DNA from 3 places in the Aeromonas sp. ASNIH7 genome. Region 3 is predicted to be linked to each of the others. Evidence: predicted binding sites of a transcription regulator. Region 3 holds the regulator's gene; each other region holds the start of a gene.
The links. The regulator sigma-54, encoded in region 3, starts transcription at its own class of promoters, with help from an activator protein. The targets are predictions, from matches to a motif close to TGGCACNGTTTTNGCTT.
Positions count from the first base shown of each region.

Region 1: glnA (glutamate--ammonia ligase) is a predicted target of sigma-54. The motif match lies at 1,454-1,470, and genes of this name have one in related genera.
Region 2: C2U47_RS06675 (superinfection exclusion B family protein) is a predicted target of sigma-54. The motif match lies at 7,748-7,764, and genes of this name have one in related genera.

Region 1 covers NZ_CP026226.1:1,819,097-1,828,661, forward strand. Annotated here, with positions in the region: gene typA (translational GTPase TypA) at 1-1,176, opposite strand, end outside; gene glnA (glutamate--ammonia ligase) at 1,527-2,936, shown strand; gene C2U47_RS08635 (DUF4124 domain-containing protein) at 3,129-3,698, shown strand; gene glnL (nitrogen regulation protein NR(II)) at 3,785-4,840, shown strand; gene glnG (nitrogen regulation protein NR(I)) at 4,850-6,268, shown strand; gene add (adenosine deaminase) at 6,410-7,411, shown strand; gene hemN (oxygen-independent coproporphyrinogen III oxidase) at 7,480-8,853, opposite strand; gene C2U47_RS08660 (DUF2489 domain-containing protein) at 8,882-9,322, opposite strand; gene yihI (Der GTPase-activating protein YihI) at 9,334-9,565, opposite strand, start outside.
Region 2 covers NZ_CP026226.1:1,439,901-1,449,465, forward strand. Annotated here, with positions in the region: partial or broken gene ctaD (cytochrome c oxidase subunit I) at 1-1,505, opposite strand, end outside; gene coxB (cytochrome c oxidase subunit II) at 1,515-2,645, opposite strand; gene C2U47_RS06650 (tRNA(Met) cytidine acetyltransferase TmcA) at 3,014-5,071, opposite strand; gene C2U47_RS06655 (HlyU family transcriptional regulator) at 5,071-5,385, opposite strand; gene C2U47_RS06660 (bacterioferritin-associated ferredoxin) at 5,524-5,730, shown strand; gene bfr (bacterioferritin) at 5,863-6,342, shown strand; gene C2U47_RS06670 (methylglyoxal synthase) at 6,593-7,051, shown strand; gene C2U47_RS06675 (superinfection exclusion B family protein) at 7,119-7,706, opposite strand; yybP-ykoY riboswitch at 7,897-8,004, shown strand; gene C2U47_RS06680 (sodium:calcium antiporter) at 8,093-9,079, shown strand; partial or broken gene ansB (L-asparaginase 2) at 9,174-9,565, opposite strand, start outside.
Region 3 covers NZ_CP026226.1:1,627,132-1,636,696, reverse strand. Annotated here, with positions in the region: gene C2U47_RS07690 (KpsF/GutQ family sugar-phosphate isomerase) at 1-111, shown strand, start outside; gene kdsC (3-deoxy-manno-octulosonate-8-phosphatase KdsC) at 111-665, shown strand; gene lptC (LPS export ABC transporter periplasmic protein LptC) at 662-1,222, shown strand; gene lptA (lipopolysaccharide transport periplasmic protein LptA) at 1,209-1,727, shown strand; gene lptB (LPS export ABC transporter ATP-binding protein) at 1,740-2,465, shown strand; gene C2U47_RS07665 (RNA polymerase factor sigma-54) at 2,531-3,970, shown strand; gene hpf (ribosome hibernation promoting factor) at 3,991-4,278, shown strand; gene ptsN (PTS IIA-like nitrogen regulatory protein PtsN) at 4,281-4,727, shown strand; gene rapZ (RNase adapter RapZ) at 4,768-5,634, shown strand; gene npr (PTS phosphocarrier protein NPr) at 5,655-5,927, shown strand; partial or broken gene C2U47_RS07640 (BglG family transcription antiterminator) at 5,943-7,846, opposite strand; gene dagF (2-dehydro-3-deoxy-phosphogluconate aldolase) at 7,950-8,690, opposite strand; gene C2U47_RS07630 (DgaE family pyridoxal phosphate-dependent ammonia lyase) at 8,690-9,565, opposite strand, start outside.

The DNA.
Region 1 (9,565 bases), 190 kb from region 3:
CACGGTACGCAGGATTACTTCCGGGCGGGATACCGCCAGTTCGTAACCTTCGCGACGCATGTTTTCGATCAGGATGGAGAGGTGCAGTTCACCACGGCCGGAGACGCGGAACTTGTCCGGATCTTCGGTCTCTTCCACGCGCAGGGCCACGTTGTGGACCAGCTCCTGGTTCAGACGCTCCAGAATGTTGCGGGAGGTGACGAACTTGCCTTCTTTACCGGCGAACGGCGAGGTGTTGACCTGGAAGGTCATGTTCACGGTCGGCTCGTCAACGGAGAGCGGCGGCAGGGCTTCGACGGCACTGTTGTCACAGATGGTGTCGGAGATCTTCAGCTCGCCCAGACCGGTGATGGCGATGATGTCGCCCGCTTGCGCGTCGGTCACTTCGGTACGGGACAGGCCCAGGTAGCCCAGCACCTGACCTACCTTGCCGGTACGCGGTTTGCCGTTGGCACCGACGATGGTGACCTGCTGGTTGGTCTTGACGCGACCACGAGTGATGCGGCCGATACCGATGACGCCCACGTAGGAGTTGTAGTCCAGCTGGGAGATCTGCATCTGGAAGGCACCGTCAACGTCGCCCTTCGGGGCTTCCACGTTGTCGACGATGGCCTGGAACAGGGGTTCCATGTTCTCGGACGGGACGTCCTGATCCAGGGTGGCCCAACCGTTCAGTGCAGAGGCGTAAACAACCTTGAAGTCCAGTTGCTCATCGGTGGCACCCAGGTTGTCGAACAGATCGAAGACCTGATCCATTACCCAGTCAGGACGAGCACCCGGACGGTCGATCTTGTTGATGACCACGATGGGCTTCAGACCCTGGGCGAACGCCTTCTGGGTCACGAAACGGGTCTGCGGCATCGGGCCGTCAACGGCGTCGACCAGCAGCAGCACGGAGTCAACCATGGAGAGTACGCGCTCAACTTCACCACCGAAGTCGGCGTGACCCGGAGTATCCACGATGTTGATGCGGTAGTCGTTCCAGCGGATCGCAGTGTTCTTGGCGAGAATGGTGATGCCACGTTCCCGTTCCAGATCATTGGAGTCCATGATCCGTTCCTGACCTTCGCTGGTGCGATCCAGAGTGCCGGATTGCTGCAGCAGCTTATCAACCAGAGTCGTTTTGCCGTGGTCAACGTGCGCAATAATCGCAATATTGCGTAAATTCTCTAACATTCTCGCCTCAAATCACCGGGTAAAATTGGGCGCTAATTGTACTCTCGCCTTTGTGATCTGCCTAGCAGAATTGCAACACATTCACGCACAACAAAGGATCAGGATCATGGACCCCGCAGCAAAAGGCTGCTTAGATGGCCTGGATACGCTGGCGCACCATCTCGGTGCACCAAAACGATCCAAGGTTGCACCACTTTAATGCAGCAACCGGCATGAGAACGGGTTTCTCGACAGCCTGAAACGGTGCAAGTGCCCTGAAATCAAGCTGTCACAAACTTGGCACGATACTGGCTTATGTGAATGTGACGACGCATTCACCCAAAGAGTTTTAACACCGGAGGTTACTTAGCATGTCAGCCCAGAACGTTTTGGCCCTGATCCAGGAACACGAAGTCAAGTTTGTTGATCTGCGTTTTACCGACACCAAGGGTAAAGAGCAGCACGTATCCATCCCTTCCCACCAGGTTGACGAAGACTTCTTCGAAGACGGCAAGATGTTCGATGGTTCCTCCATCGGCGGCTGGAAGGGCATCAACGAGTCTGACATGGTGCTGATGCCGGACCCGGCTTCCGCCAAACTGGACCCGTTCACCGAAGAGACCACTCTGAACATCGTCTGTGACGTGCTTGAACCCGCCACCATGCAAGGCTATGACCGCGATCCGCGCTCCATCGCCAAGCGTGCCGAAGATTTCCTGAAGTCCAGCGGCATCGCTGACACCGTGCTGTTCGGGCCGGAGCCGGAATTCTTCATGTTCGACAACATCACCTTCTCCAACACCATGGGCCACAGCTTCGTGAAGATCGAATCCGAAGAAGCTGCCTGGAACTCCGGTACCGACTACGAGCACGGCAACAAGGGTCACCGTCCATTCGTCAAGGGTGGTTACTTCCCGGTTGCCCCGGTTGACTCCTCCCAGGACATCCGTGCCGCCATGTGCCTGGTGCTGGAAGAGATGGGCCAGGTCGTCGAAGCTCACCACCACGAAGTGGCGACCGCCGGTCAGAACGAGATCGCAACCCGCTTCAACACCCTCACCCTGAAGGCTGACGAAGTACAGGTCCTGAAGTACGTGATCCACAACGTGGCCCACGCCTACAACAAGACCGTCACCTTCATGCCGAAACCCATGTTCGGTGACAACGGCTCCGGCATGCACTGCCACCAGTCCCTGGCCAAAGACGGCGTCAACCTGTTCGCAGGCGACCTGTACGGCGGTCTGTCCGAGATGGCACTGCACTACATCGGCGGCATCATCAAGCACGCCAAGGCCATCAACGCCTTCGCCAACCCAACCACCAACTCCTACAAGCGTCTGGTGCCGGGCTATGAAGCACCGGTCATGCTGGCCTACTCCGCCCGCAACCGTTCTGCCTCCATCCGTATCCCGGTCGTGCCGAGCCCGAAAGCCCGCCGCATCGAAGTACGCTTCCCGGATCCGGCTGCCAACCCGTACCTGGCCTTCGCTGCCCAGCTGATGGCCGGTCTGGACGGCATCATCAACAAGATCCATCCGGGCGATGCCATGGACAAGAACCTGTACGATCTGCCGCCGGAAGAAGCCGCTGAAGTGCCGACCGTTGCCGGTTCCCTGGACGAAGCGCTGTCCGCACTGGATGCAGACCGTGAGTTCCTGACCCGTGGTGGCGTGTTCAGCGATGACTTCATCAACTCCTACCTGGAACTGAAACAGCAGGATGTTGACCGCGTGCGCATGACTCCGCACCCGCTGGAGTTCGAGCTGTACTACTCCGTCTAATCCGCTTTCCCATGACAAACCCGCCATCTGGCGGGTTTTTTTTCATTCTGGCAACGGAAATACCGCCAAACGGGCACGATCGTGCAGAAAGATGATCCCGTTCACGGAGCCGTACCACCCTCGGCTGTTCACACCCCGACCCCGTGGTTTTTCTCTGATAGGATTAAGGTGAACCCCGTCAAGGAGAGATGGATGAACACTGTACCCTGGCTGCTGAGCCTCCTGCTGATGGCCTCCTGTTCCGCACAGGCCGCCCGCGTCTACTCCTGGGTCGATCCCCAGGGGGTGACCCACTACACCGATGCCCCTCCTCCCGGCAAGAGCGCAAAAGAGGTGGACCTGCGGGTCTCGCCGCTCATCGGCACCGCCCCCCACTCGGTCCAGGTGGACAACTTCAACAGCCTGACCGGTGTCGATGCCAGGAAAGCCCTGGAAGCGGCTCCCCTGGAGATCGACCTCATCTCTCCGGAACCGGGCAGCACATTGCGCGACAATACCGGCAACATCGTCTTCCAGGGCGAGATCTCTCCCCAGGTCCCGGTGCAATACGATGTGCGCCTGATCCTGAACGGCAAGGCGGTGCCCCTGGTTCACAACAGCCTGGCCATACGGGTGGAAAACCTCGATAGGGGCGCTTACGAGGCACGGCTCGAGTTGCTCGCCAAAGACGGTACGATCCTTGCTAAATCTAAGCCAACCACCTTTTACCTGCACAGGGCGTCGGTGAATCAGGCTCCCAGAGCCGCCCCCAAGGCCAATTAGGGGTGATGTGACGCACCGATGCGGGTAAACTTGATGCACTATATTGGTGCATTCCAGGTGTACAGCACCGTTTTAGGGAGAAACCTGTGCCAACCCGCTCGGACAACGCCAAGACACTCTTGGACAATCTGCTGACCGCCGTCATTCTCATGGATGAACGTCTCTGCATTCAATTCGTCAACCCGGCGGCAGAGCAGCTGCTTTCCCTCAGCGAACGACGACTGATCGGCATCGAACTGCCCCACCTGCTGGAGCACATCTCTCTCGATCTGCAGCGTTTCAAACAGTGCCTCATTTCGGGGCAGGGCTTCACCGACAGCGAAGTCACCCTGGTGGTGGAGGGGGAGCCCAGGCTGGTAGAGATCAGCGTCAGCCCCATGGCCGATCATGAACAGCGACTGATGGTGGTAGAACTGCGCAAGATCGATCAGCAGAAGAAGATCAGCCAGGAGCTGCAGCAACACGCCCAGCAGCAGGCCGCCAAGGAGCTGGTGCGCGGCCTGGCGCACGAGATCAAGAACCCCCTGGGGGGATTGCGCGGCGCGGCCCAACTGCTGCAAAAGGAGTTGCCCGACCCGGCCTTGCGTGAATACACCGGCATCATCATCGAGCAGGCCGATCGCCTACGGGTGCTGGTCGACAGGTTGCTCGGTCCCCAGCGTCCCGGCCGTCACCAGATGCACAACGTTCACTCCGTGCTGGAGCAGGTGCGCCGTCTGGTGGACCTGGAGCTGCCGCCGCAGATCCGCATCGAGCGGGACTACGACCCCAGCATCCCCGAATTCGAGATGGAATCGGACCAGCTGCAACAGGCGTTCCTGAACATAGTGCGCAACGCCGCCGAAGCCCTTGGGGATCAGGACGGCCTCATCCGCATCAAGACGCGCACCGCCTTCCAGATCACCATCCATGGCCAGCGCTATCGCCTGGCGGCCGAAATCAAGATCATCGACAACGGCCCCGGCATTCCCGACGCCATTCGCGACACCCTCTTCTACCCCATGATCACCGGCAAGGAAGGGGGAACGGGCCTGGGCCTCTCCATCGCCCAGAACCTGATCGATCAGCACAAGGGTCGCATCGACTGCATCAGCTGGCCAGGCCACACCGAATTCACCATTTATTTACCACTTCGCAAATAAGGGAACCTCATGACAGCAAAAGTGTGGATCGTCGATGACGACAGCTCCATCCGGTGGGTTCTGGAGCGCACCCTTGGCAGCGAAGGCTTCGAATGCGAAAGTTTCGCCGACGGCGAAGCCCTGCTGAGTTCACTGGAGATGCGCTCACCGGACGTGATCCTCTCGGATATCCGCATGCCGGGCATCGACGGCCTGAGCCTGCTGGAGCAGATCCATCGCCGCCAGGCCGATCTGCCCATCATCATCATGACGGCCCACTCGGACCTCGACAGCGCGGTCAACGCCTACCAGCGCGGTGCCTTCGAATACCTGCCCAAGCCGTTCGACATCGACGAGGCGGTCACCCTGGTACGCCGGGCCGAGAACCACCTCAAGGAGCAACGTACCAAGCGCAAGGCTCGCCAGCAGGAAGCCACCACCACCCCGGAGATCATCGGCGAAGCCCCTGCCATGCAGGAGGTGTTCCGCGCCATCGGCCGGCTGTCGCGCTCCAGCATCTCGGTGCTCATCAACGGCCAGAGCGGTACCGGCAAGGAGCTGGTTGCCCATGCCCTGCACAAGCACAGCCCCCGGGCCCACAAGAACTTCATCGCCCTCAACATGGCGGCCATCCCGAAAGATCTCATCGAATCCGAGCTGTTCGGCCATGAGAAGGGAGCCTTCACCGGCGCCAACAACATTCGTCACGGCCGCTTCGAACAGGCCGATGGTGGCACCCTGTTTCTCGACGAAATAGGCGACATGCCGCTGGACGTGCAGACCCGGTTGCTGCGGGTACTGGCGGACGGGCAGTTCTACCGGGTTGGCGGCCACCAACCGGTGCAGGTGGATGTGCGGATCATTGCCGCCACCCACCAGAATCTGGAGAAGCGGGTCGCCGACGGCGAGTTTCGGGAAGACCTGTTCCACCGCCTCAACGTCATCCGCATCCATATTCCGGCCCTCAAGGAGCGCCGGGAGGACATCCCCCAGCTGGCCCAGCACTTCCTGCTGCGAGCCGCCAAGGAGCTGAACGTGGAGGCCAAGAGCCTGCACCCGGATACCCAGACCTACATCAGCCGCCTCCCCTGGCCGGGCAACGTGCGCCAGCTGGAGAACGTCTGCCGCTGGCTGACGGTGATGGCCTCGGGCCAGGAGGTGCTGGTAGGCGATCTGCCCACCGAGCTGCTGACTCCCATCACCAGCACCGCCGAGCCGGGCCAGCCCGCCCTGACCGGTGGCTGGCAGCAACAGTTGCAGGACTGGGTGGCCGCCAAGCTGGCGCTGGGGGAGACCGATATCCTGGCGGATGCCATGCCCCAGTTCGAACGGATCATGCTGGAGACGGCACTGGATCACACCCACGGTCACAAGCAGGAGGCAGCCCGCCTGCTCGGCTGGGGCCGCAATACCCTGACCCGCAAGCTCAAGGAGCTCGACATTCCCTGAGCCCGCGGGAAAAACGATTCCCATCACGCCTTGAGGGAAAGCCTGACCAATCACACCCCGTTTGCTTGCAAACGGGGTATCTTTTTCAGGCGCCCCGCCTAGAATGGCAGGCTTTCCAACCCGACTCGCAGAAGGTGCCCCATGATTGACAGATCCCTCCCCCTGACCGACCTGCATCGCCATCTGGATGGCAACATCCGCCCGCAGACCATTCTCGAGCTGGGACGTCAGCACAACATCCGACTGCCGGCCGATGAGCTGGAAGCCCTGCGCCCGCACGTGCAGATCGTCGAGAACGAGCCGAGTCTGGTGGCCTTCCTGAAGAAACTGGACTGGGGCGTGGCCGTGCTGGCCGACTACGATGCCTGCCGCCGGGTCGCCTACGAAAACGTGGAAGATCTGCTGCGTGCCGGGATCGACTATGCCGAGCTGCGCTTCAGCCCGGCCTACATGGCGATGACCCACAAACTGCACCCACAGGGCGTGGTCGAAGCCATCATCGACGGCGTGGCCGCAGGCAGCCGTGACTTCGGCATCAAGACCAATCTCATCGGCATCATGAGCCGTACCTTCGGCACCGAGCAGTGCAAGCAGGAGCTGGATGCCTGTCTGGCTCATCGCGATCGCCTGGTCGCCATCGATCTGGCCGGCGACGAGCTGGGCTTCCCGGGCGATCTCTTCACCGACCACTTCCGCCGGGTGCGGGATGCAGGCATGCGGGTCACCGTGCACGCCGGTGAAGCCGCCGGTCCCGAGAGCATGTGGCAGGCCATTCGCGAGCTGGGAGCCGAGCGCATCGGCCACGGCGTCAAGGCCATCCAGGATCCGGCCCTGATGGCCTATCTGGCCGAACACCGCATCGGCATCGAGTCCTGCCTCACCTCCAACCTCCAGACCACCACGGTGGCGAATCTGGCCGATCACCCGATCCGCCAGTTCCTGGCCGCCGGCGTGCTGGCCTGCCTCAATACCGACGATCCGGCGGTGGAGGGGATCGACCTGCCCCATGAATACGAGGTGGCTGCCCCCGCTGCCGGCATGACGGTGAGCGAAATCCGCACCGCCCAGCAGAACGGCCTGATCCTGGCCTTCCTGAGCGAAGCCGAGAAGGCCGAGCTGAGTGCCCGCGCGGCTCAACGCTGAGCAGGGGTAAAACCCAATAAAAAAACCGCCGAAAGGCGGTTTTTTATTGTCCAACGACATTGCCCGGCCTAGATCACCCGGGAGAACTGCTGCTGGCGCGCCTTGTTGCGCAGGTAGACATCGAAGCACATGCAGATGTTGCGGATCAGCAGCTGACCGGTGGAGACCACCTCCAGCCCCTCTTCGGTCATGCGCACCAGACCGTCGTCGATGAAGGTCTGCAACAGATTGAGATCCTCGGCAAAATACTCCTTGAACACCAGGCCGTGGGCCTGCTCCACAGCGGCGAAGTTCAGGGAAAAATCGCAGATGAGGCGCTTGATCACCTCACGACGGATCAGATCGTCCCGATTGAGGGAGCACCCCTTCCACTGGGCATGGCCTAGTGACTCGACCTGGGCGTAGTAGGTTTTGAGATCCTTCTGGTTCTGGGAATAGGCATCCCCCATCATGCTGATGGAAGAGACCCCCAGCCCCAGCAGATCGCAATCCCCCTGGGTGGTATAGCCCTGGAAGTTGCGATGCAGCTTGCCTTCGCGCTGGGCGACCGCCAGCTCGTCATCGGGCTTGGCAAAGTGGTCCATGCCGATGAACTGATAACCCTGGCCGGTCAGGAAGGCAATGGTATCTTGCAGCATGGCCAGCTTCTCCTGCGGCGCCGGCATGTCCGCTTCTTTCAGCTTGTGCTGGGCGGCAAAACGGCTCGGCAGGTGGGCATAGTTGAAGATGGAGAGGCGGGCCGGGTCGGTTTTGAGCACCTCTTCCAGGGTGTGATGGAAGCTCTCCCGGTTCTGGTGCGGCAGACCGTAGATGAGATCCAGATTGGTGGAGCGGAACCCCAGCTCGCGGGCACGGACCAGCATGGCGCGGATGAAGTCGTTGTCCTGCTCCCGATTGACCGCAACCTGGACCGCCTTGTTGAAGTCCTGAACGCCAAGGCTGATGCGGTTGAAACCGAGCTCCCGCAGCACATCCAGCATGGACAATTCGATCTCGCGGGGATCCACCTCGATGCTGATCTCCCCCTCCTCGGCGAAGTGGAAGTGCTCCCGCAACATGGCCATCAGGCGACGAGTCTGGGGTTCGCTCAGATAGGTGGGTGTGCCGCCACCCCAGTGCAGCTGGGTGACCAGTCTCTCCTTGAACAGGGGGGCCTGGGCCTTGATCTCCTGTTCGAGGTAGTCGAGGTATTGATCTGCCTTGTGCTGGTGCCGGGTAATGACCTTGTTGCAACCGCAGTAGTAGCAGAGCTTGTGACAGAAGGGGATGTGCACGTAGAGAGACAGATTGCGTGCAGGATACTGGCCCGCTGCCTGGACAAAGTCCGGATAGCCGAACCCCTCGTTGAACTCCAGCGCAGTGGGATAGGAGGTATAACGCGGACCACTGTAGTTGTATTTTTCGATCAGGGCCTGATCCCACACAATCTGTTCTGCTTGCACGCTTGCTTCCTCTGTCTTTGTCATGGGCTCACCGGCTTAACTGAAAATCCTTCAGTCTGGCGACATCCTCAAGGATCTGCGCCTCCAGCTCGGCCTCGTAGCCGCTGCGTTCGAGATCCATCTTCATCACTTCATTGCGCTTGAGTGCCCGCCTCGCCTCATGGGTCGGCATCTCCTTCACCTTCTCATAGAGGCCGTAGAGCCCCGGGAACTCGGTGGCAAAGGCGCGGCCCCCCTTTATTTGCAAGGCATCCAGCAGATTGGTCAGCCGGATGGCGCCTTCTGAGTAGTCGCACTGACCATCTCGTACCGCGTGGGCGATCACCCTGACACTCTCCAGGATCCGCTCGTTGCGGGCCGCAATGGCGTGCTGCTGCATCTCTTGCTGGCGTTTGAGACGCGCCATCAGGGTGCCGGCATAGACGGCAAGCCCCAGCAAAATCAGGCCACCCAACAGGGCGGCCAGCATCCATCCACTCATCACTTTTTCTTCGGCTCGGGTTTGGCTTCAGGCTGGTAGTCCGCCTGAGAGAAACGCTCCCACAGCTCCTCTTCGGAGGCAGGCTGACTCGGCTCATCAAAATCGGCATCATCAAAATCCATGTCGCCATCTTCGTCATCGTCGTTGTCGATGATACCGAGCTCGTCCATCAGCTCCTGATAACGGTCAACCCGCTGATCGACCCATGCCTGCTCTGCGGCCTCCAGGGTT
Region 2 (9,565 bases), 190 kb from region 3:
CCATACCCGATCGCTCGCCTTGGCTCCGCCTCTGATGCATTTGACCACGCCCCAGACAAACAGCAGTTGGGACAGGCCGAAGGCAAAGCCCCCCAGGCTGATCAGCATGTTGAAGTCGGCAAATTGCAGGGCGTAATCGGGAATGCGGCGAGGCATGCCCGCCAGCCCGACAAAATGCATGGGGAAAAACAGCACATTGACCGAGACGAGCGAACACCAGAAATGCCATTGGCCGAGCCGCTCGTCATACATGTGCCCCGTCCATTTCGGCAACCAGTAGTAGGCCGCAGCCAGGATCGAGAAGACGGCACCGGTCACCAGCACATAGTGGAAATGGGCCACTACGAAATAGGTGTCGTGATACTGAAAATCAGCCGGCGTCATGGCCAGCATCAGCCCGGAGAAACCGCCAATGGTGAACAGAGTGATGAAGGCGATGGCAAACAGCATGGGGGTCTCGAATGTCAGAGAACCACGCCACATGGTGGCAAGCCAGTTGAATACCTTTACCCCTGTCGGCACAGCGATCAGCATGGTGGTGTACATGAAGAACAGCTCCGCCACCACGGGCAATCCGGTGGTGAACATGTGGTGAGCCCAGACCATGAAGGAGAGCAAGGCGATGCTGCTGGTGGCATAGACCATGGAGCGATAACCGAACAGCTTCTTGCGGGAGAAGGTCGGAATGATGCTGGAGACGATGCCGAAAGCCGGCAATATCATGATGTAGACTTCCGGGTGCCCGAAGAACCAGAAAATGTGCTGAAACAGGACAGGATCCCCCCACCGGCCGCATCGAAGAAACTGGTCCCGAAATACTTGTCCGTCAGCACCATGGTCACCGCAGCCGCCAGCACCGGCATGACAGCGATGAGCAGAAACGCCGTGATGAGCCAGGTCCAGACAAACAGCGGCATCTGCATCCAGCCCATGCCCGGCGCCCGCAGGTTGAAGATGGTCACGATGACGTTGATGGCCCCCATGATGGAGGAGATCCCCATGATGTGAATGGCAAAGACAAACAGGGCCGTGCTGTTGCCGCTGTACTGGGTGGACAGGGGGGCATAGAAGGTCCAGCCAGAACTGGGGCCGCCTCCCTCCATAAACAGGCTCGACAGGAGGATGAGGAAAGCAAACGGCAGGATCCAGAAGCTCCAGTTGTTCATGCGGGGCAGCGCCATGTCAGGGGCTCCAATCATGATGGGGATCAGCCAGTTGGCGAGGCCGGTGAAGGCGGGCATGACGGCACCAAAGACCATGATGAGGCCATGTACCGTGGTCATCTGGTTGAAAAACAGGGGTTCCACCAGTTGCAGTCCGGGCTGGAACAGTTCTGCCCGGATCACCATGGCCATGGCACCACCGGTAAAGAACATGGTGAGGGCAAAGCACAGATAGAGGGTACCGATGTCCTTGTGATTGGTGGTGTAGAGCCAGCGCCTCAGACCGGCCGCCGGCTGGTGGGCGTGCTCGCTGTGCAAGGTATCCGTGATTCCATCACTCATGCCGACGCCTCACTTGTCCTTGTCCGAATTGGCCGGGTTGAGAAGGGACTGCACCTCGGCTGGCTGCACAAGGTCGCCGGTCTTGTTATCCCAGGCATTGCGTTCATAGGTAATGACGGCGGCGAGTTCCTGTGCCGTCAACTGTTTGCCAAAAGGTTGCATCGCCGTACCACTCCGGCCGTGCAACACCGTATCCAGATGCTGGGCACGATGCTCCGCCTGTGTGGTCACCTTGCTGCCATTGAGCGCCGGGAAGATGCCGGGCAATCCGGTACCCGCGGGCTGATGACAGGCCGCACAGTGCCCCAGATAGACTTTCTCCCCCAGCGCCATGGCTTGTGGCAACGTCATGGTCTCCGCTGCCAGCGCCTGTTGCTGTGCCTTGGCGGTTGCCTGCTCGTCTCCCTTCCTGGCAATCCACGCCTCGAACTCCTCTGCGGATTTGGCCACCACAACCACGGGCATGAAACCGTGATCCTTTCCGCACAGCTCGGCGCACTGCCCACGATAGGTGCCCGGCTTGTCGATCCGCGTCCAGGATTCGTTGATGTAGCCAGGATTGGCATCTTTTTTCACGGCGAAGGCGGGAACCCACCAGGAGTGGATGACATCGTCCGAGGTCATCAGGAAACGGATCTTCTTGCCGACCGGCAACACCAGAGGGTTATCCACCTCCAGCAGATAATGGCCGCCCTTGGGGGCATCACCGGAGATCTGCTGTTTGCTGGTCGCCAGCAGGGAATAAAACGCCACCGGATACTCGAGGTATTTGTAATGCCATTTCCATTGCGAGCCCGTGACGAGGACGGTGAGATCGGCCTTGGAGGTATCCTCCATCTTCAACAGGGTCGAGGTTGCCGGTGCCGCCATCGCGATCAGTATCAACACGGGGATGGCCGTCCACAGCAACTCGATGCGGGTGCTTTCGTGAAACTGGGCGGCTTTGGCACCGCGCGATTTTCGATGGTGCACGATGGACCAGAACATGATGCCGAAGACGAGCAGACCGATGACGCAACAGATATAGAAAATCGTCATGTGCAGGTCATAGACCTGCTGGCTGATGGCGGTCGCCCCGCGCGTCATGTTGAACCGGATCTCATTGGCAAAGGCGCTGCTGCTGATGAACCACATCATCATTCAGGCACCTGCCTGAGCTGCATCGTTTCTCACATTGCACTCCCTGTGCACGTTGGAGAAGATGGCCTGCATTCCATACACCAAAAGCTAACCATCTGAAAATAATGCATTTATTAAAATTCATTTCACATTCAAGTATTAGTCCATATTCAGAAAAAACCAAAATGCAGACAGCCCTGACCAGGCTCATCAGAGCAGTGGCAATAGGCAAAACGCGAGCAGGGAAGAGGGAGAAACGGGTCCCGGGGTGGCCACGTCTTGAACGGGGAGAGCTTTAGCCATGGTGAGTCGAATCGATGTGCAGAACCCGGGAGGGGCCATGGGTTCCTCCCGGGCTCCGCGGTTTTCTGCCGTGCCAGAGGCGGGTGTCAGCCCGCTGGTGCTTGCTGAGCCAGCAGTCTGGCCAGCAGGGAGCGCAATGCTTTTATCAGGGCGGGTTTGCCCGCGACACCCTGTCGGGCAGCCAGCTCGGACCAGGACGCATATTGCCAGATGGTGGCGATCAGCAACCGTCGTTCATCCTGACTCAACGCATCCAGCATCATCACTTGCCGGAGCAGCCAGCGTTGCAGTGTCCCCTGGCACAATTCGAATGGCTTGTGATGGTGGGCAAAGCAATCGAGTTCCCGATGCTCGAATTCATCCAGATCCGGCACATGAGTGACAGGTCCGCCTCTGAGGGATAGCCAGACCAGTTCGGTATCCAGCCTCTTGAGTTCACCCGCCAGCAGGGCCGGCAACTGGCTCATGAAACGCTGTCGCCATTGCGCCAGCTCGGCGTGATATTCCGATTGCAGCGGCATCAGCAGCAAAGCTGCATGACTGCCGCTGGCCGCATCGCGCTGCAGACCCAAACGCAGCACCTTCAATCCCGCCTTGAGCCAGAATGGCAGCAGATCTGGGCTGGCGGAGAAGGCAGAACCCAGATAATCGACCCCTAATGCCCGGTAATGTGATACCAGCTTGTCCAGCAACCGGGACCCCAGCCCGAGACGATGAAGGGCAGGATGGATGGCGATGCGCATCACCCTGGCATAAGAGCGCTCCCCCGCCGTCACGAAACCGGCGTGGGCCAGCAGCGACTGGGGCAGCAGATGTCCACGAGGGCGCCTTCGTCCGGCCCAGATCGCATGTGCCAGATCAGGGGGTATATTGCCCTCCCGCGCGACCAGCGCCACCCCGAGCAACTCCTGTCCCTGCTCCATCAGATGAATGTCGAGATCCGGCCCCTCCAGCAAATACCGCAGATCACTGGGGCTGGTCTGGTAGTGAGCCAGCACGAGCAGGCCGAACACCCGATTGAGCAGCGCGTCATCACGGGCCAGCTCATCTTGTCCGACCAGGCGCCAGGTCGGTGATGTCGGGGGATGAGGTGCCGATATGTCAGCATTCAGACCAAGGAGCCGGAAGATCAGAGGCTCCAGCGGATCGCTCAGGCTCCAGCGAATGGGCTCCACCAGGCGCAGCTCCTGCCAATCCGGGGTTTGCTCATCGAGTATCCGCTTGAAGCGCAGATGAAAGCCGCGCCCCGTCCCCTCATAGCCGTGCTCCGTTGTAGCGAAGACAATACGACTGTGGCGGGCCAGCATGGCCTCCAGCAGTGGGGTCGGGATGGCGGCGGCTTCATCTACCAGCAGCAGATCCGCCAGCACGTCTCCTTGAGCCACCCGATCAGGGGACACATAGCTCAGACCGGCCAGCCGCTCAGGCATCTCTGCCAGCGCGCGCTCTGCATGGGCAAAAAGTGTCGCCACTGTAGCGTGGGAAGGGGCCGTCACCGCTATCGTCAAGGCCGGATCCCGACTCAGCAAGTCGGCGCTCGCCAGCCCCAGCACGGCGCTCTTGCCACGACCGCGATCGGCACTCAGCACCAGGGGGCGGCGGCGATGGCCGTGCAACACGTTGTGGATGGCGGGCAGCGCACGGGCCTGATCCGCGCTCAGCGGCCGGTCTCCGTCGAGAGGCTGCCAGGTAATATCACAAGAGGCAGGCGTCAGATCTCGCGCCGGATCTTCTTCCAGCAACCGTACCAGACGGGAGATGAACCCCTGCCCGGCACGATCGACCTCCTCTGGCTGGGCGACCAGCCTCTGACGATCAGGGTCTGGGTAGGTCGGCCATGCCTCCCGCGGCGGGGTCAGCAGAAGCAAGAGCCCCCCAGCCCTCAATGTCCCCGCCAAGGCACCGAATGCATCGGGGTGAAAACCGCTGAAGGCATTGAATACCAGGGTGTCGCACTCCTGACCGAGCCGTTGAAGCGCCTTGGCGGCAGGCTGCGGAGCATGACGCTCAGGACCCTGCCCCAGCCAGAACACCGCCCCCCACAGCAAGGATTCGGCACGAACGATGCAGTCATCCTGCTCCCCTTCCAGCCAGATCAGACGCCGCTCGCCGGCATGAGCGATAGCGTGGCGCAAGGCTGACATCATGGAGCTGGGCTGGCGTCTGGCTTCACACGGGGTTCAAACATGCGCTCCCCCATCTGGTCGATGAAGGTATGGGCCTTTTGCACCATGAAGCGCTCGGCATCCGCCGGGTTGGCAAAGAGATCGGAGCGGATGAAGCGATGGGTCTGTAACTGCCCGTCGATCTCCCTGGTGATGCGACCTGCCAGCCTGTATTGCCCCCCTTCCGCCATGGGCTCGGGATAGATGAGATAGCCCATGTATTCGATGGGCTCAACCTCGGGGCTCTGGGCGATCTCTCCCTTGAACAGGGCATTGAATAGTTTTTTGAACATGTTCGCATCCTCTCTTATAAAGGCATTCTCCCCAAGGGTGGAATCACTGGCAAGCACGGGATCTTATTACCATTCGTTCTTTGCACTACGAACTATTCTCATTTAGATTTCATCTCATTCCAGCATGAGGTCCAGATTATGTACGTGTGTTTGTGCCGCGGCATCACAGATAACCAGATCCGCAAGGCGGTACAGGCAGGCAAGACTGAATTCCGACAGTTGAAACAGTCGCTGGAAGTCGGTGCCCAATGTGGTAAATGTGTGCGCATGGCGATGGAGATCATCGCTACCGAAATCGACAAGATGGAGTCAGAGCAGGCACCGCTCTATTACGAAGTGGCGTAAAACCGCCGACTTCTCATCTTCATCTCTCCTTCTGCCCTCCAGGGGACGACTTTCCCCCATCACGTTATGGTCATGTTTCTGGACTAAGCTCTAGTGATCGTTGCCTAGGCTCGAAAACGAGGAGTAATGTCGATGAAAGGAGATCCCAAAATCATTGCCCACCTCAACAAGGTGCTGGCCAATGAGCTGGTTGCCATCAACCAATACTTCCTGCATGCCCGCATCTATGATGACTGGGGCCTCAAGGGGCTGGGGCACAAGGAGTATCACGAATCCATCGATGAGATGAAACATGCCGACGAGCTGGTCAAGCGGGTGCTGTTTCTGGAAGGGCTGCCCAACTTGCAGGATCTGGGCAAGCTGCGCATCGGTGAGACGGTGGAAGAGATGCTGCGCTGTGACTTGTCTCTGGAGATGGACGCCATCCCCGACCTGAAAGTCGCCATCACCTATGCCGAGTCCGTGCAGGACTACGTCAGCCGCGACCTGTTCCAGGAGATCCTGGAAGATGAAGAGGAGCATGTGGACTGGCTGGAAACCCAGCTCGATCTCATCGCCCGTATCGGTCTGGAAAACTACCAGCAATCCCAGCTCCATGCCGAGTCATCCTGAATCGCGATGACATCAAGAGACAATCCCAACCCGCCCAGGCGGGTTTTTTCATGGCACCAGCGGCAGAGATCTTGCCCAACGATACGGTAGCCAACCTGGTTGCTGACAAGGCAGGCCAGAGGCTGTCAGGATGGCAGGCGCCGGATTGAACCGCCTCCGGGATCACAGTTACGATGCATGGGGCAGCGGCAGGCGCCGCTTTCGATTAGGATACGACCCCATTCCCATCATTTTGCTACGGATGACCTCCATGGAACTGATTGCACGCGAGATGGCGCCCCACAAACGGGTTGCCCTGGTGGCTCACGACAACATGAAAGCCCCTCTGCTGAACTGGGTGCTGCGCCGCAAGGAGGAGCTCAAGCTCCACCATCTCTATGCGACCGGCACCACGGGCACCCTGCTCGGCAAGAAGGCGCAGCTGCCCATTACCTGCCTCTTCTCCGGCCCCATGGGAGGGGATCAGCAGCTCGGCGCCCTCATCGCCGAAGGGAAGATAGACGTGATGATCTTCTTCTGGGATCCCCTCAATCCCGCCGCCCACGATCCTGACGTCAAGGCCCTGCTGCGCCTCGCGGCCGTCTGGAACATCCCGGTCGCCACCAACGAGGCGACGGCGGACTTCATCATGGACAGCCCGCACATGCAGCAGGCATTCAGCGTCCAGGTGCCCGACTACGCCGGCTACCTCAAGGCCAGAACCGAATAAGCAACGCCAGACAGCAAAGAGCCGGAACAGATGTCCGGCTCTTTTCTTTTATGGGGATGGGGAAAGGTCAGCGCTGGAGGCTCTTCTGCGCGAACTTGGGTCTGGCGTTCATGATCTGCTCCACCTGCTCGTCGCTCATCTTGCCCCGCGACAGTCCCAGAACCTTGTAGGTCAGCAGAGGGCGAGCCGGCAGGGCGATCATCAGGGCGCGGATCTGGTTCTCGTCTTCCTTCTCTCGCGCCGGCTTGCCGTAGGCGTAGGTGAGCACGCCGGCATCCATCAGGTTTTTGACGGCGGGTTCGGTGATCGGCAGGTTTATGACGCTTTTCCGTTGCAGTACGAACTCCCGCAGCACCGCCTTCTCGTTGAAGTCGAGGAAGCCAATCATCTGGGCCAGTTGATCCTGCTGGCGGCGGGACTGCCACTCGTCACAGGCCCACTCCCAGGCGATCAGGAAGCCCTGACTGCAGAAATAGGAGATGGCGATCAACATGCCGACCCCAAGCCAGGCCGCATGAGCCGTGGCCCACTGGCTCACGGCACCTTTCATCAATCCGGCCGGAAACAGCAGGATGATGCTGCAGCAAAGCAGCAGCCAGACCATCAGCCAGTTGAGGCGATTAAGCTGGTAAAAATGTTGGATCCACCGTTTCATCGTTCACCCTTCCCAAGTCAATGTGGACAGTAGCCAACTCGTAGCAATCGCTGTGCCAGCACAAGGATTCCCGTAAAAAGATCAGGATCCCGGACGGGAGAGTCGAGGGGTTGTCACATCCTTTTACAACTTGTCGCGCGGATCATCCCCTGTTGGCCTTGCGCCTCACCGAGCCACTTGGTAAAAAGCCCGCACTGTCACTGGGGAGTAGCAACCCGCCCGAAATCCGGGCAGGGCCCATGTCAACACTCTTGGATCCACAGATCCATGGCATGGGCGGCGATAGCACCTATCGTCCTGCAAGACCTTTGGCCTCGATATGCACGCCAGCCGGGCGAGCCGTATCGGGTCCATCGGTTGTTCTGCTCGCCTGGCGGTTACTCATCATGCTGATCACCCTGCTGTTATTTCTGATCTCTGCCGTCACCATCTATCTGGCCTGTGAATACTTCGTCAACGGCATCGAATGGACCGGCCATCATTTCAAACTGTCCCAAAGCGCCACCGGTTCTCTGCTGGCCGCCCTCGGCACGGCCCTGCCCGAATGCATCGTCACCCTGACCGCCCTGCTGATGGGGGATGCCCCCGCCCAGCAGCAGATAGGCATAGGTGCGGCCCTCGGCGGCCCGCTGGTGCTGGCCACCATAGGCTATGCTGCCGTCGGCGTGACCCTGCTGCTGTGCATGAGCCGGGAGCACAGAGCCATCAATGGCGAGGTGCAGCGGGAGATAGGCCGCGATCAGACCTGGTTTGCTGGCATCTTCCTGTTGGCCGTGCTGCTTGGCATGGTGGCCTTCACCGGTAAAACCTGGCTGGCCCCCCTGTTCGTGCTGATGTACCTCCTCTATGTGCGACGTGAGCTGAAACAGACCGACAGCCACGATGCCGAATTGCCCTCCCCCCTCAAGCTGGATCCGCACGCCAGGATCCCGGCGCTCGGCAAGGTGCTGCTGCAAACCCTGGTGGCGCTCGGTGTGGTGGCGCTGGCGGCTCAGCTGTTCGTCCATCAGCTGGAGAGCATGGGCGAGCTGTTCGGCCTCTCTCCGGTGCTGGCGGCCCTGTTGCTGAGCCCGGTGGCCACCGAAATGCCCGAGCTGATGAACGTGCTCATCTGGGTGCGGCAGGGCAAACACCGGCTGGCACTGGCCAATATATCGGGGGCCATGATGATCCAGGGCACCATTCCCAAGGCGTTCTGCCTGCTGTTCACCCCTTGGCTGCTGGATAGCACCATGATGGCCTCCTCCCTGGTCACTCTGCTGGCGGTCACGCTGCTGTGGTGGGGGTTCAGTCGGGAGCGGATGACGGCGGGCAGGCTCGCCCTGGTGGGGCTGATTTACCTGGGTTTCTGCGGCTGGCTGATGATGAGCTGAGGGCCGGCCTCTGCCTCTGGCGCAACAAGAAAGGGCAGGATCCCATCCTGCCCTTCATCTCACGGGGTAGTGTCAATCAGACCGATCCGAGGTCTTAGAACTGCTGGAACCAGCGCTGGATCTGGGCCGGATCCTTGCTCTGGGTCAGGGCGAGCATCAGCAGCACCCGTGCTTTCTGCGGGTTCAGGGTCTCGGCGGCGACGAAGCCGTACTTGGCATCATCGATCTCCGCATCCAGGGTGGTGGAGCCGGTCGGCACGCGGGCGGAGCGCACCACGCGAATGCCGTCCTTGCTCGCCTTGGCCAGGGTGTCGAACAGGGTGTGGTAGAGGTTGCCGTTGCCCACCCCGGCACTGACGATGCCGTCAAACTTGGCATCCACCAGGGCCTTGGCCGGCAGGTCCGAGGCGTTGGCGTAGCTGTAGACGATGCCGACCTGGGGCAACTTGTCGAGCTTGCTCACGTCGAACGGGGTCTTGCTGGTGT
Region 3 (9,565 bases):
GTCAAGCTGATGGAAACCAGGAAAATCAACGGGTTGTTGGTCGTGGATGGGGAGAGACACCCGCTGGGTGCCTTCAACATGCATGACCTGCTGAAAGCCGGAGTAATTTGATGCAAGACGTACCGACCCTCTATGGTCCGGTGACGCGCAGCCAGTACGAGAAGGCGGCGCAGATCCGCCTGCTGGTGTGCGATGTGGATGGGGTGCTCTCCAACGGCTTCATCTATATGGGCAATAACGGCGAAGAGCTGAAGACTTTCTGCACCCGTGACGGTGCCGGCATGCGTGCCCTGCTCAATGCGGGCATCGAGATTGCCATCATCACGGGGCGAAACTCCCGCATCGTCAGCGATCGCATGAAGAGTCTGGGAGTCCAGCACCTGGTGCAGGGTGCAGACAAAAAGCTTCCCCACTTCGAGGCCTTGCTGACCAAGCTCGGGCTGGATGCATCGCAAGCCGCCTATATGGGAGATGACACCATCGATCTACCGGTGATGCAGGCTTGCGGCCTGGGTATCGCCGTTGCCGACGCCCATCCGCTTGTGCTGGCGAAGGCGGATCTGGTGACGCGGCTTGGCGGTGGCGTCGGGGCCGTGCGCGAGGTGTGCGACCTGATCTTGCAGGCCCAGGGATTGGCTGACTATCAACCCGAGGCGTCGCGATGAACAAACAGACTGTACTGTTCGGCCTGCTGTTTCTGGCTGCGCTGGCGGCCTGGCAGCTGGGGGAGATCGAGCTGGTCCCCGAGCCGACCACCAAGACGGAAAATTTTCAACCGGACTTCACCGCCAGAGAGTTGGTGACGACCCGCTTCAACGAGCAGGGCAAGCGCACCGAGCGGCTGGAATCCGAATATGCGGAGTACTACCAGGTGCTCGAGCAGGCCACTTTCACCAAGCCGGTGGTCTACATGTTCGATGACAAGGGCGCGGCCGAATGGAAGCTGACGGCCGAAACCGGGGTGCTCAACACCGATGACAATGTGATCCTCCGTGACAAGGTGCATCTGGACGGTCTGCTGCCCGCTTCCTTCATCTCCACGCTGGATACCTCCTATCTGGAGCTGGATCTGGTGACGCAGGGGATGAGAAGCAACCAGCACATCAGCATTGTGGGCCAGGAGTTCCAGACCGAGGGCGTTGGCCTCAAGGGTCACCTGGAACGTAAATATTTCGAGTTACTGGATAAAGGCCATGCCACTTATTTCAATGAAAAACGTTAATCTGGCCCTCACGGCCCTGTTGCTGTGCGGTTCCCTGAATGCCAAAGAGTCCGACTTTGCCGAGAAGGTCTATGTGGATGCGGTCAAGCAGGTGGCCGAGATGCAGGACAACCGCATCACCTTCAGCGAGGATGTCATCATCACCCAGGGCACCATCAAGATTAAGGCCGACAAGGTGGTGGTGATCCGCTCCGGCGACAAGGGCGCCGAGGTCATGACCGCGTATGGCAACCCAGCCACTTTCTTCCAGGTGCTGGACAACGGCAAACCGGTCAATGCCCATGGCAACAGCATCCGCTACGAGCTTAAGAACCGGCTGGTGACCATCACCGGCAATGGCCAGCTCAAGCAGGAAGACAGCCAGGTGACCGGCGATCTCATTCGCTACGACATCGTCAAGCAGAAGATGATTGCCGAGAGCAAGGGGCCCACCCAGCGCGTCAAGACGGTGTTCCTGCCGGATCAGGTGGAGAACTTTGACAAACCCGCCGATCAGAAGAAGTAGGAAACAACAGCCATGGCAGTGTTAAAAGCAACGGGTCTGCAAAAGAGCTACAAGCGCCGCATGGTGGTCAGCGATGTGAGCCTGGAGGTGGGAACGGGCCAGATCGTGGGCCTGCTCGGCCCGAACGGTGCGGGCAAGACGACCTCCTTCTACATGATCGTGGGCCTGGTGCAGCGGGATGCTGGCCTCATCACCATCGACGAGCAGGACATCAGCCTGCAGCCCATGCATATCCGTGCCCGCAATGGCATCGGCTATCTGCCTCAGGAGGCCTCCATCTTCCGGCGCCTGTCGGTGTTCGACAACTTGATGGGGGTCATGCAGACCCGCAAGGGGTTGAGCCGCGAAGAGCGGGAGGATAAGGTCGAACAGTTGCTGGAAGAGTTCAATATCACCCATATCCGCGACAGCCTGGGCCAGAGCCTCTCGGGTGGGGAGCGGCGCCGGGTGGAAATCGCCCGGGCGCTGGCGGCAGAGCCGAGATTCATTCTGCTCGATGAGCCTTTCGCAGGTGTTGATCCTATTTCAGTCATCGATATCAAAAAGATCATCCAGCATCTGAAAGAACGCGGGTTGGGTGTGCTGATTACGGACCACAACGTCAGAGAGACGCTGGATGTGTGCGAGAAGGCCTACATCGTCAGCCACGGCAAGATGATTGCCGAGGGCGCGCCGGCCGATATCCTCGCCGATGAGCAGGTCAAGCGCGTCTATTTGGGCGATCAATTCAGTCTATAGTAAGGGGGCACCCCTCATTTTTGTTAGGTGACTGCCTCGCTGAACATAAGGATATCCCGACGTAGATGAAGCCGACATTACAGTTGCGTCTCGGTCAGTCCCTGACCATGACGCCACAATTACAACAAGCGATTCGTCTGCTCCAGCTCTCCACCCTGGAACTCCAGCAGGAAATTCAGCAAGCGCTCGACAACAACCCCTTGCTGGAGCAAGAGGAGAACGAGGCGCAGGAAACCAGTCAGGCAGAGACACAGGACGCCAGTCAACTCGACTCCAGCGATGCCATGGCCCAGGAGAGCATGCCGGATGAACTGCCGGTGGACACCACCTGGGACGAGGTCTACTCGGCCGGTACAGCCCAGAGTGCAGGCCCCATCCATGACGGGGAAGACAGCGTCTATCAGGGGGAGACCACCGAGAACCTGCAAGACTACCTGCTGTGGCAGATGCGGCTCACCCCGTTCAGTGATGTGGATGCGGCCATCGCCCTTGCCATCATCGATGCCATCGACGAATCCGGGTATCTGACTGCCACCCTCGAGGATATTCAGGCTGCAGTCAGCAGCGAGGAGGTAGAAGTCGAACTGGATGAGATCGAAGCCGTGCTCAAGCGGGTGCAGCATTTCGATCCGGTCGGCATCGCCGCCCGTTCGGTGCAAGAGTGTCTGCTGATCCAGCTCGGCCAGTATTCGCCGGACCTGCCCTGGCTCGACGAAGCCAGAGAGGTGATCCGCGAACACATGGACCTGCTCGGCAATCGCGACTACCGCACCCTGGCTCGCAAGACCCGCCTCAAGGAGAGCGATCTCAAGGAGGTGCTGGATCTCATCCAGCAACTGGAGCCCAGACCCGGCAACGGCATCATCCAGAGTGAATCCCAGTACGTGATCCCGGATGTGTCCGTGGTCAAGAAGGGCAGCAAGTGGGTGGTTGAACTCAATCCGGATTCTGCTCCGCGCATCCGTGTCAACGAGGCCTATGCGGCCATGGCGCGCAATGCCCGCAGCAGCACGGATACCCAGTTCATCCGTTCTCATTTGCAGGAGGCCAAGTGGTTCATCAAGAGCCTGGAGAGTCGTAACGACACCCTGCTCAAGGTGGCCAGCTGCATCGTCGAGCAGCAGCAGGGCTTTTTCGAGTACGGCGAAGAGGCCATGAAACCCATGGTACTCAACGACATCGCGGAAGCGGTGGAGATGCATGAGTCGACCATTTCACGGGTCACGACCCAGAAGTACATGCATACGCCCCGCGGCATTTTTGAACTGAAGTTTTTTTTCTCCAGTCACGTCAATACGGAGGGAGGAGGAGAGTGCTCATCGACCGCTATTCGCGCCCTGATCAAGAAGCTGGTGACGGCGGAAAACCCCGCCAAGCCGCTTAGTGATAGCAAGATCGCGGATTTGCTGGCCGAACAGGGTATTATGGTGGCGAGACGCACGATCGCAAAGTACCGTGAATCCTTGTTGATCCCGCCATCCAATCAGCGCAAACGCCTGGTTTAGGCAAACAAAAGGAAGACGTTATGCAAATTAACCTGACCGGACACCATGTCGAGATTACCGAAGCTCTGCGTGATTATGTGAACAACAAATTTGCCAAACTCGAGCGTCACTTTGACCATATCAACAACGTACACGTGGTGTTGAGCGTCGAAAAACTGAACCAGATCGCCGAAGCCAAGCTGCATGTCAGCGGGGGAGAGGTGTTCGCCAATTCGCAGCATGCCGACATGTATGCGGCGATTGATACCCTGCTGGATAAACTGGATCGGCAGATCATCAAGCACAAAGATAAGTTAAATCAAAAATAACTATGCAACTTGAACACATACTGAGTCGGGACTGCACCAAGAGTGCGGTCCCTTGTACCAGCAAGAAACGCGCGCTCGAGATCATCAGTGAACTGGCCGCAGAGCGCCTCGGCGCTTCCCGCCAGGTCCTGTTTGAAAGCCTGCTGGCGCGAGAAAAGATGGGTAGTACCGGGATCGGAGCCGGTATCGCCATCCCCCACGGCCGGATTGACGACGCCTTCGCGCCGACCGCCGTGTTGATGACCTTCTCCGAGCCCATCCCTTTCGATTCTATCGACAATCAACCGGTTGACCTGCTCTTTGCATTGCTGGTGCCGGAAAGCGAGTGCAAGCAGCACCTCAAGACTCTTTCCCTGATGGCATCCAAACTGGGTGACAAGGCCGTCTGCCGCCAGCTGCGCCAGGCGACCAGCGACGAAGAACTCTATCAGATCATGACGTCGGCCTGAGGCCGGGTCTGACACAGCCACGTTGGCGTGAGGGGACAAGATGCAGTTAATTGTAGTAAGCGGTCGTTCGGGCTCCGGCAAGACGGTGGCCCTGAGGGTGCTCGAGGATCTCGGGTACTACTGCGTGGACAACCTGCCGGTCAACCTGCTGCCCCAGTTGATCGTGTCGGTGGAGAGCCAGTATGACAAGCTGGCGGTCAGCATCGACGTGCGCAACCTGCCTGCCCAGGCAGACAGGCTGGAGAACCTGCTGAGCCAGGTGCGCAACGAGGGGCGAGTCAAGTTCTCGAGCTTCTTCTTCGATGCGGACAACGCGACCCTGCTCAAACGCTACGGTGAGAGCCGCCGTCTGCACCCTCTGTCCCGCAACAAGCTTTCGCTGGACGAGGCGATCCGGGAAGAGACCCACCTGCTGGCACCGCTCTCCTCGACCGCCGACCTGCGCATCGACACCACCAACCTCAGCATCCACGATCTCAGCGAGCTCATCAAAACCCGGGTGCTCGGCAAGAAAGAGAACGAACTGGTGCTGGTGTTCGAGTCGTTCGGTTTCAAGTACGGCATTCCCAAGGATGCGGACTTCGTGTTCGACGCCCGTTTCCTGCCCAACCCGCACTGGATCCCGGAGCTCAAGCCCTTCACCGGCAAGGATGAGCCCGTGGCCAACTACCTCTCCAGCCAGCCGGATGTCATGCTGTTCATCCAGCAGATCGAGAATATGCTGGGGACCTGGTTGCCCCACCTGGAGCGCAACAATCGCAGCTATGTGACCGTCGGGATCGGCTGTACCGGCGGACAACACCGCTCGGTGTTCATCGCCGAGCGGCTGGCCAGCGCATTCCGGTTGCTTGGCAAGAACGTGCAGATCCGCCATCGCACGTTGGACAAGCGTTCAAACCCCGCCTGACAGATCCACAGGATGCTCAGATGACCGTTTCCGCCTCGGTAGAAGTCAAAAACAAGTTAGGCATTCACGCCCGACCGGCCATGATGCTGTTCGAGCTGGTGCAGGGGTTTGATGCCCACGTGCTGCTGCGCAACGAAGAGGGAGTCGAGGCCGACGCGGACAGCGTGATCGGCCTGCTGATGTTGGACTCCGCCCAGGGCAAACAGGTGGAGGTGCAGGTGGAGGGCCCCGAAGAGGTGGAGGCCCTGGCCGCCGTGGTGGCGCTGTTCACCTCGGGCTTCAATGAGGAGTAATACGCCTCGGCGTGCTCAAGGTGCGCTGCGAGCCAGCGCCTTGAAAGCGGCAAAATCCCGACAAGCCAGCAGACTTCTGCTGGCTTTTTCGTTCATCAGTGCCAGAAACAGATCATAAAGTCCCATGGCTTCCTCATAATCCGCCTTGGCGATGGCCAGCACGAAGATGAGGGTAGCGCTCTCGCCGTTGCCCCAGTCGATCCCCTGGGGGGCCAGCACGGTATAGACCAGGGTGCGGCGCGCCAGCAGGCCGAGGGAGTGGGGCAGAGCGATGCCGTCCCCCAGCAGGGTGGAGACGATCCGCTCCCGCTCCTGCAAGGATCCCCGGAATCCGCTCTGCACCAGATCCTCCGCCTCAAGCTGGCTGCAGATGCGATCAAACAGCGCCCCCTGGCTGATGGGTTCATCAAGCATCATGAAGTGGTCGGCATCGAAATACTTGTCGAGCAGATAGGGACGGGTGCGATCGACGAGCACCAGCTTGCCGAGCTGCTCCAGCTGGTATTGGGTCGGGAAGGGGGAGACCTGCACCACGGGAGCATTCTTCTCGCTCACCTTGAGGGTGCTGATGACGAAATCCTGCTCGACTCGCACCAGTCCTTCATAGTCCCGCACCGACTCCAGCGTGGTCAGCAGCAGTTGGGGGTATTCCCGCCGGATGCGTGCTTCCAGCACCCGGAAGGTGGCGTTGCCCGCATCGCACAGCAGCAGCGCCTGGGGGCGCCGGGTGTAACCGATGTCGTAGTGGCGCTCCAGGCCGACCCCGATGTGGATCACCAGGTAGCCGATCTCGTGGTGGGTCAATCGGTAGGGGGTCTGCCTGATCCACTCAGAGATGGCCGCCAGGGTGATGTCGTAGGCGAGGGGGTAATACTGCTTGATGTGATCCGCCAGGGGATTGTGGCTGCCAATCTGGTATTTGACCCGCAGCAGCATGGCGCCGATGTGGGTCTGCAGGTCGGCTCGCAATTGCGGGTCGCCGCGCAGGTCATAGGGGTAGTGCTGGTGGATGTAACCCAGCAGGTGTGCAGTCAGTTGCTCGCTCTCGGCCGCCATGGCCGGGCTGAGCAGGGGCGTCTCTGCAGTGAGGCGAGCCTGGATCTGGATGGCGAGACAGGCGATCTCTTCCTGCACCGGTGAAGTCAGGGTCGGCAGCTCGGCATAGATGTCGCGGGCCACCACTGCCAGGGGGGGGTGATGTCGTCGCTGGCAAACTGGCGCAACTCGTGGCCAGACGCCTGGCGAAGCAGGGCGACGGCACAGTAGACGGTGACTTGCTGCAGGCTCTCGTCGGCCAGGCGTAGCTGATGGCGACCGAGTTGCTCGTGAATGTGGTTGCCCACTACCTCCAGCGTCTTGCTGGGGCAGAGGGTGGGCAACAGGCTCTGGAGCGGATGCTGGTGCAGCAGCTCCTGGCAGAGCAGTTGGGTGAGGCAGGCGCGGATCGCCATCTCGCTTCCCGCAATGCGCATCCCCACCCTGGGTTTGCTGTCGATGGTGAGCCCGAAGTGGGCGAGCCGCTCCCGCACCTCCGTCATGTCCCCTTGCAAAGCCGCCCGGCTCAGATACCAGGTGTCCGCCAGCTCGTCGAGCTTGATCCCCTGTTCCGCCGTCAGCAGCAAGACCTGGAGGTGCAGCACCCGCTCGCGGCTGGTGCGAGGCAGGGGGCTCTCCTGCCCCTGGGCGGCTAGCAGCGCATCGAACAGTCCCTGATTGTAGATCTTGAGCTGGTAACCGCTGCCCCGCTGATGGATCAGGTGGGCGCCCCGGGTGGCAATGAGCTCGTTCAGGGTCGCCACGTCGGTACGCACGGTGCGGGTGGACACATTGAGACGGCGAGCCAGCTCCTCTTGTGGCAGGGGCTCGGCGTGAAGCAGGGCGAGCAGTTGCTGGAGTCTGGGGTGGGGCAGCTTGGTCATGAGGGGGTGGGGACTCCTGTCGCGCATGGTGGGTCGATGTTAACAAGGGGGTCATTAACAAGCCAGGCACCGCCCAGTGACCGGGTCGGTGCCTGTGGGGTTGCTATGCCAGCAGTGCCTTCACCATGGCGAGGAGGGTACGCACATCCTCCGGCCTGGTCTGGCCACTGACACTGTCGATGATGGAGCTGTAGACGTGGGGGATCATCTTCTCGACTCCTGCCTCCAGCGCGATCCGCACAATCTCCTCGAAGTTCTCAAGATCGATGCCGCCGGTGGGCTCCAGCCAGAAGCCGTGGCGGGCACAGGCCTCGGCCACAGCCTGATACTCGGCGCGGCAGGCGAGTCCCCCCATGGGGAAGAACTTGACCGAGCTGCCCCCCATGTCCTTGAGCAGGGCAATGGCGGTATCGATGGGGACGATGCCGTCAGGCTGCTGGCTACTCAGGGGGCCAGTGGAGATCTTCACCATGCCGGGGGTGCCGGTGGGGGAGACAAGGCCATTGACGAGGGTGTCAGCTTGACCGAGCAGCGCCCGGCTGGCCCCGACCCCGGTGAACACCTGATTGACATGCTGAGGCTGCAACTGGCGGGCTAGCTCGGCCACCATGGCGGACTGGCGCGGATCACCGGCTCCCAGCCCGATGGAGAGGGCGTTGTCGATAAGTTTGGCGTAGGCCTGCATGTCGGCGACGGCAGAGGGGATGTCCGGGTAGTTCTTGGATAGCACACCGACCAGGACGTGGCCCTCGGCAGCCTCATAAATGTCGACGGCATTCTCTTTGGAACCTGCCAGCACGTTGAGGCAGACCCGATCGCTGTAGTAATTGGGGGTAAGAGACATCAGTTGTTCTCCTGAACGAGGTGGGCAATGGCGGAGTGGATCTGGTCGAGCTGGGGCTGGGTGACGCTGCGCACGTCTATCTCGATGTGCCCCTCGTTGGCCTTGTAGCCGCGGCAGTAGATGGCGGGGGTACCCTGTTGCAGACGGGAGACCACTTCCACCGTGGTCATGCCGATCTGCTGGTGGTCGAAGGCGATGTCGGTGCGGGCGATGTCGCGCCCCGCGCTGTCCCACACCACCTTGGCGCTGACGCCGGGCAGCTGGTTGAGGCGCTCGATGAAGGGGGTCATCTTGGCGACCATGGCGGTGCCGCTCTCCTTCTCTTTGGCCAGGTAGCGCTCGATGGCGTGGGTCAGGCCGAGGATCCCCTCCTTGCCCACCTTCATGGCACGGCCGATGCCGTTGGCCTGCTGCTTGACCCACTCCACATACTGACGTCTGCCGAGCACCAGGCCGCTGGTGGGCCCTTCGATGGCCTTGGCACCGCTGTAGATGACCAGATCCGCCCCCTGGTTGTAGTAGAGACGCAGATCCTCTTCGGCCGCTGCATCGACGATGAGCGGGATCCCGTGGGCCTTGGCCACCTCGGCCGCCTCGGTCACCGACAGAATGCTCTTCTGTACGCAGTGGTGGGACTTGATGTAGAGGATGGCGGCGGTATTGGCATGGATGGCGGCGGCCAGCTGGGCGGGTGAGCACTCGTTGGCGTAGCCTGCCTCCACCACCCTGCCGCCCCCCAGGTTGACCATGGTGCCGACGGGGGCACCAAAGTTCACGTTGTGGCCCTTGGGCAGCACGATGTCGCTCGGCACGTCGTGGGCATGAGCATGCAACTGCTCGAGGCGATAGGGGTCGCCGCGCACGATCACGGCGGC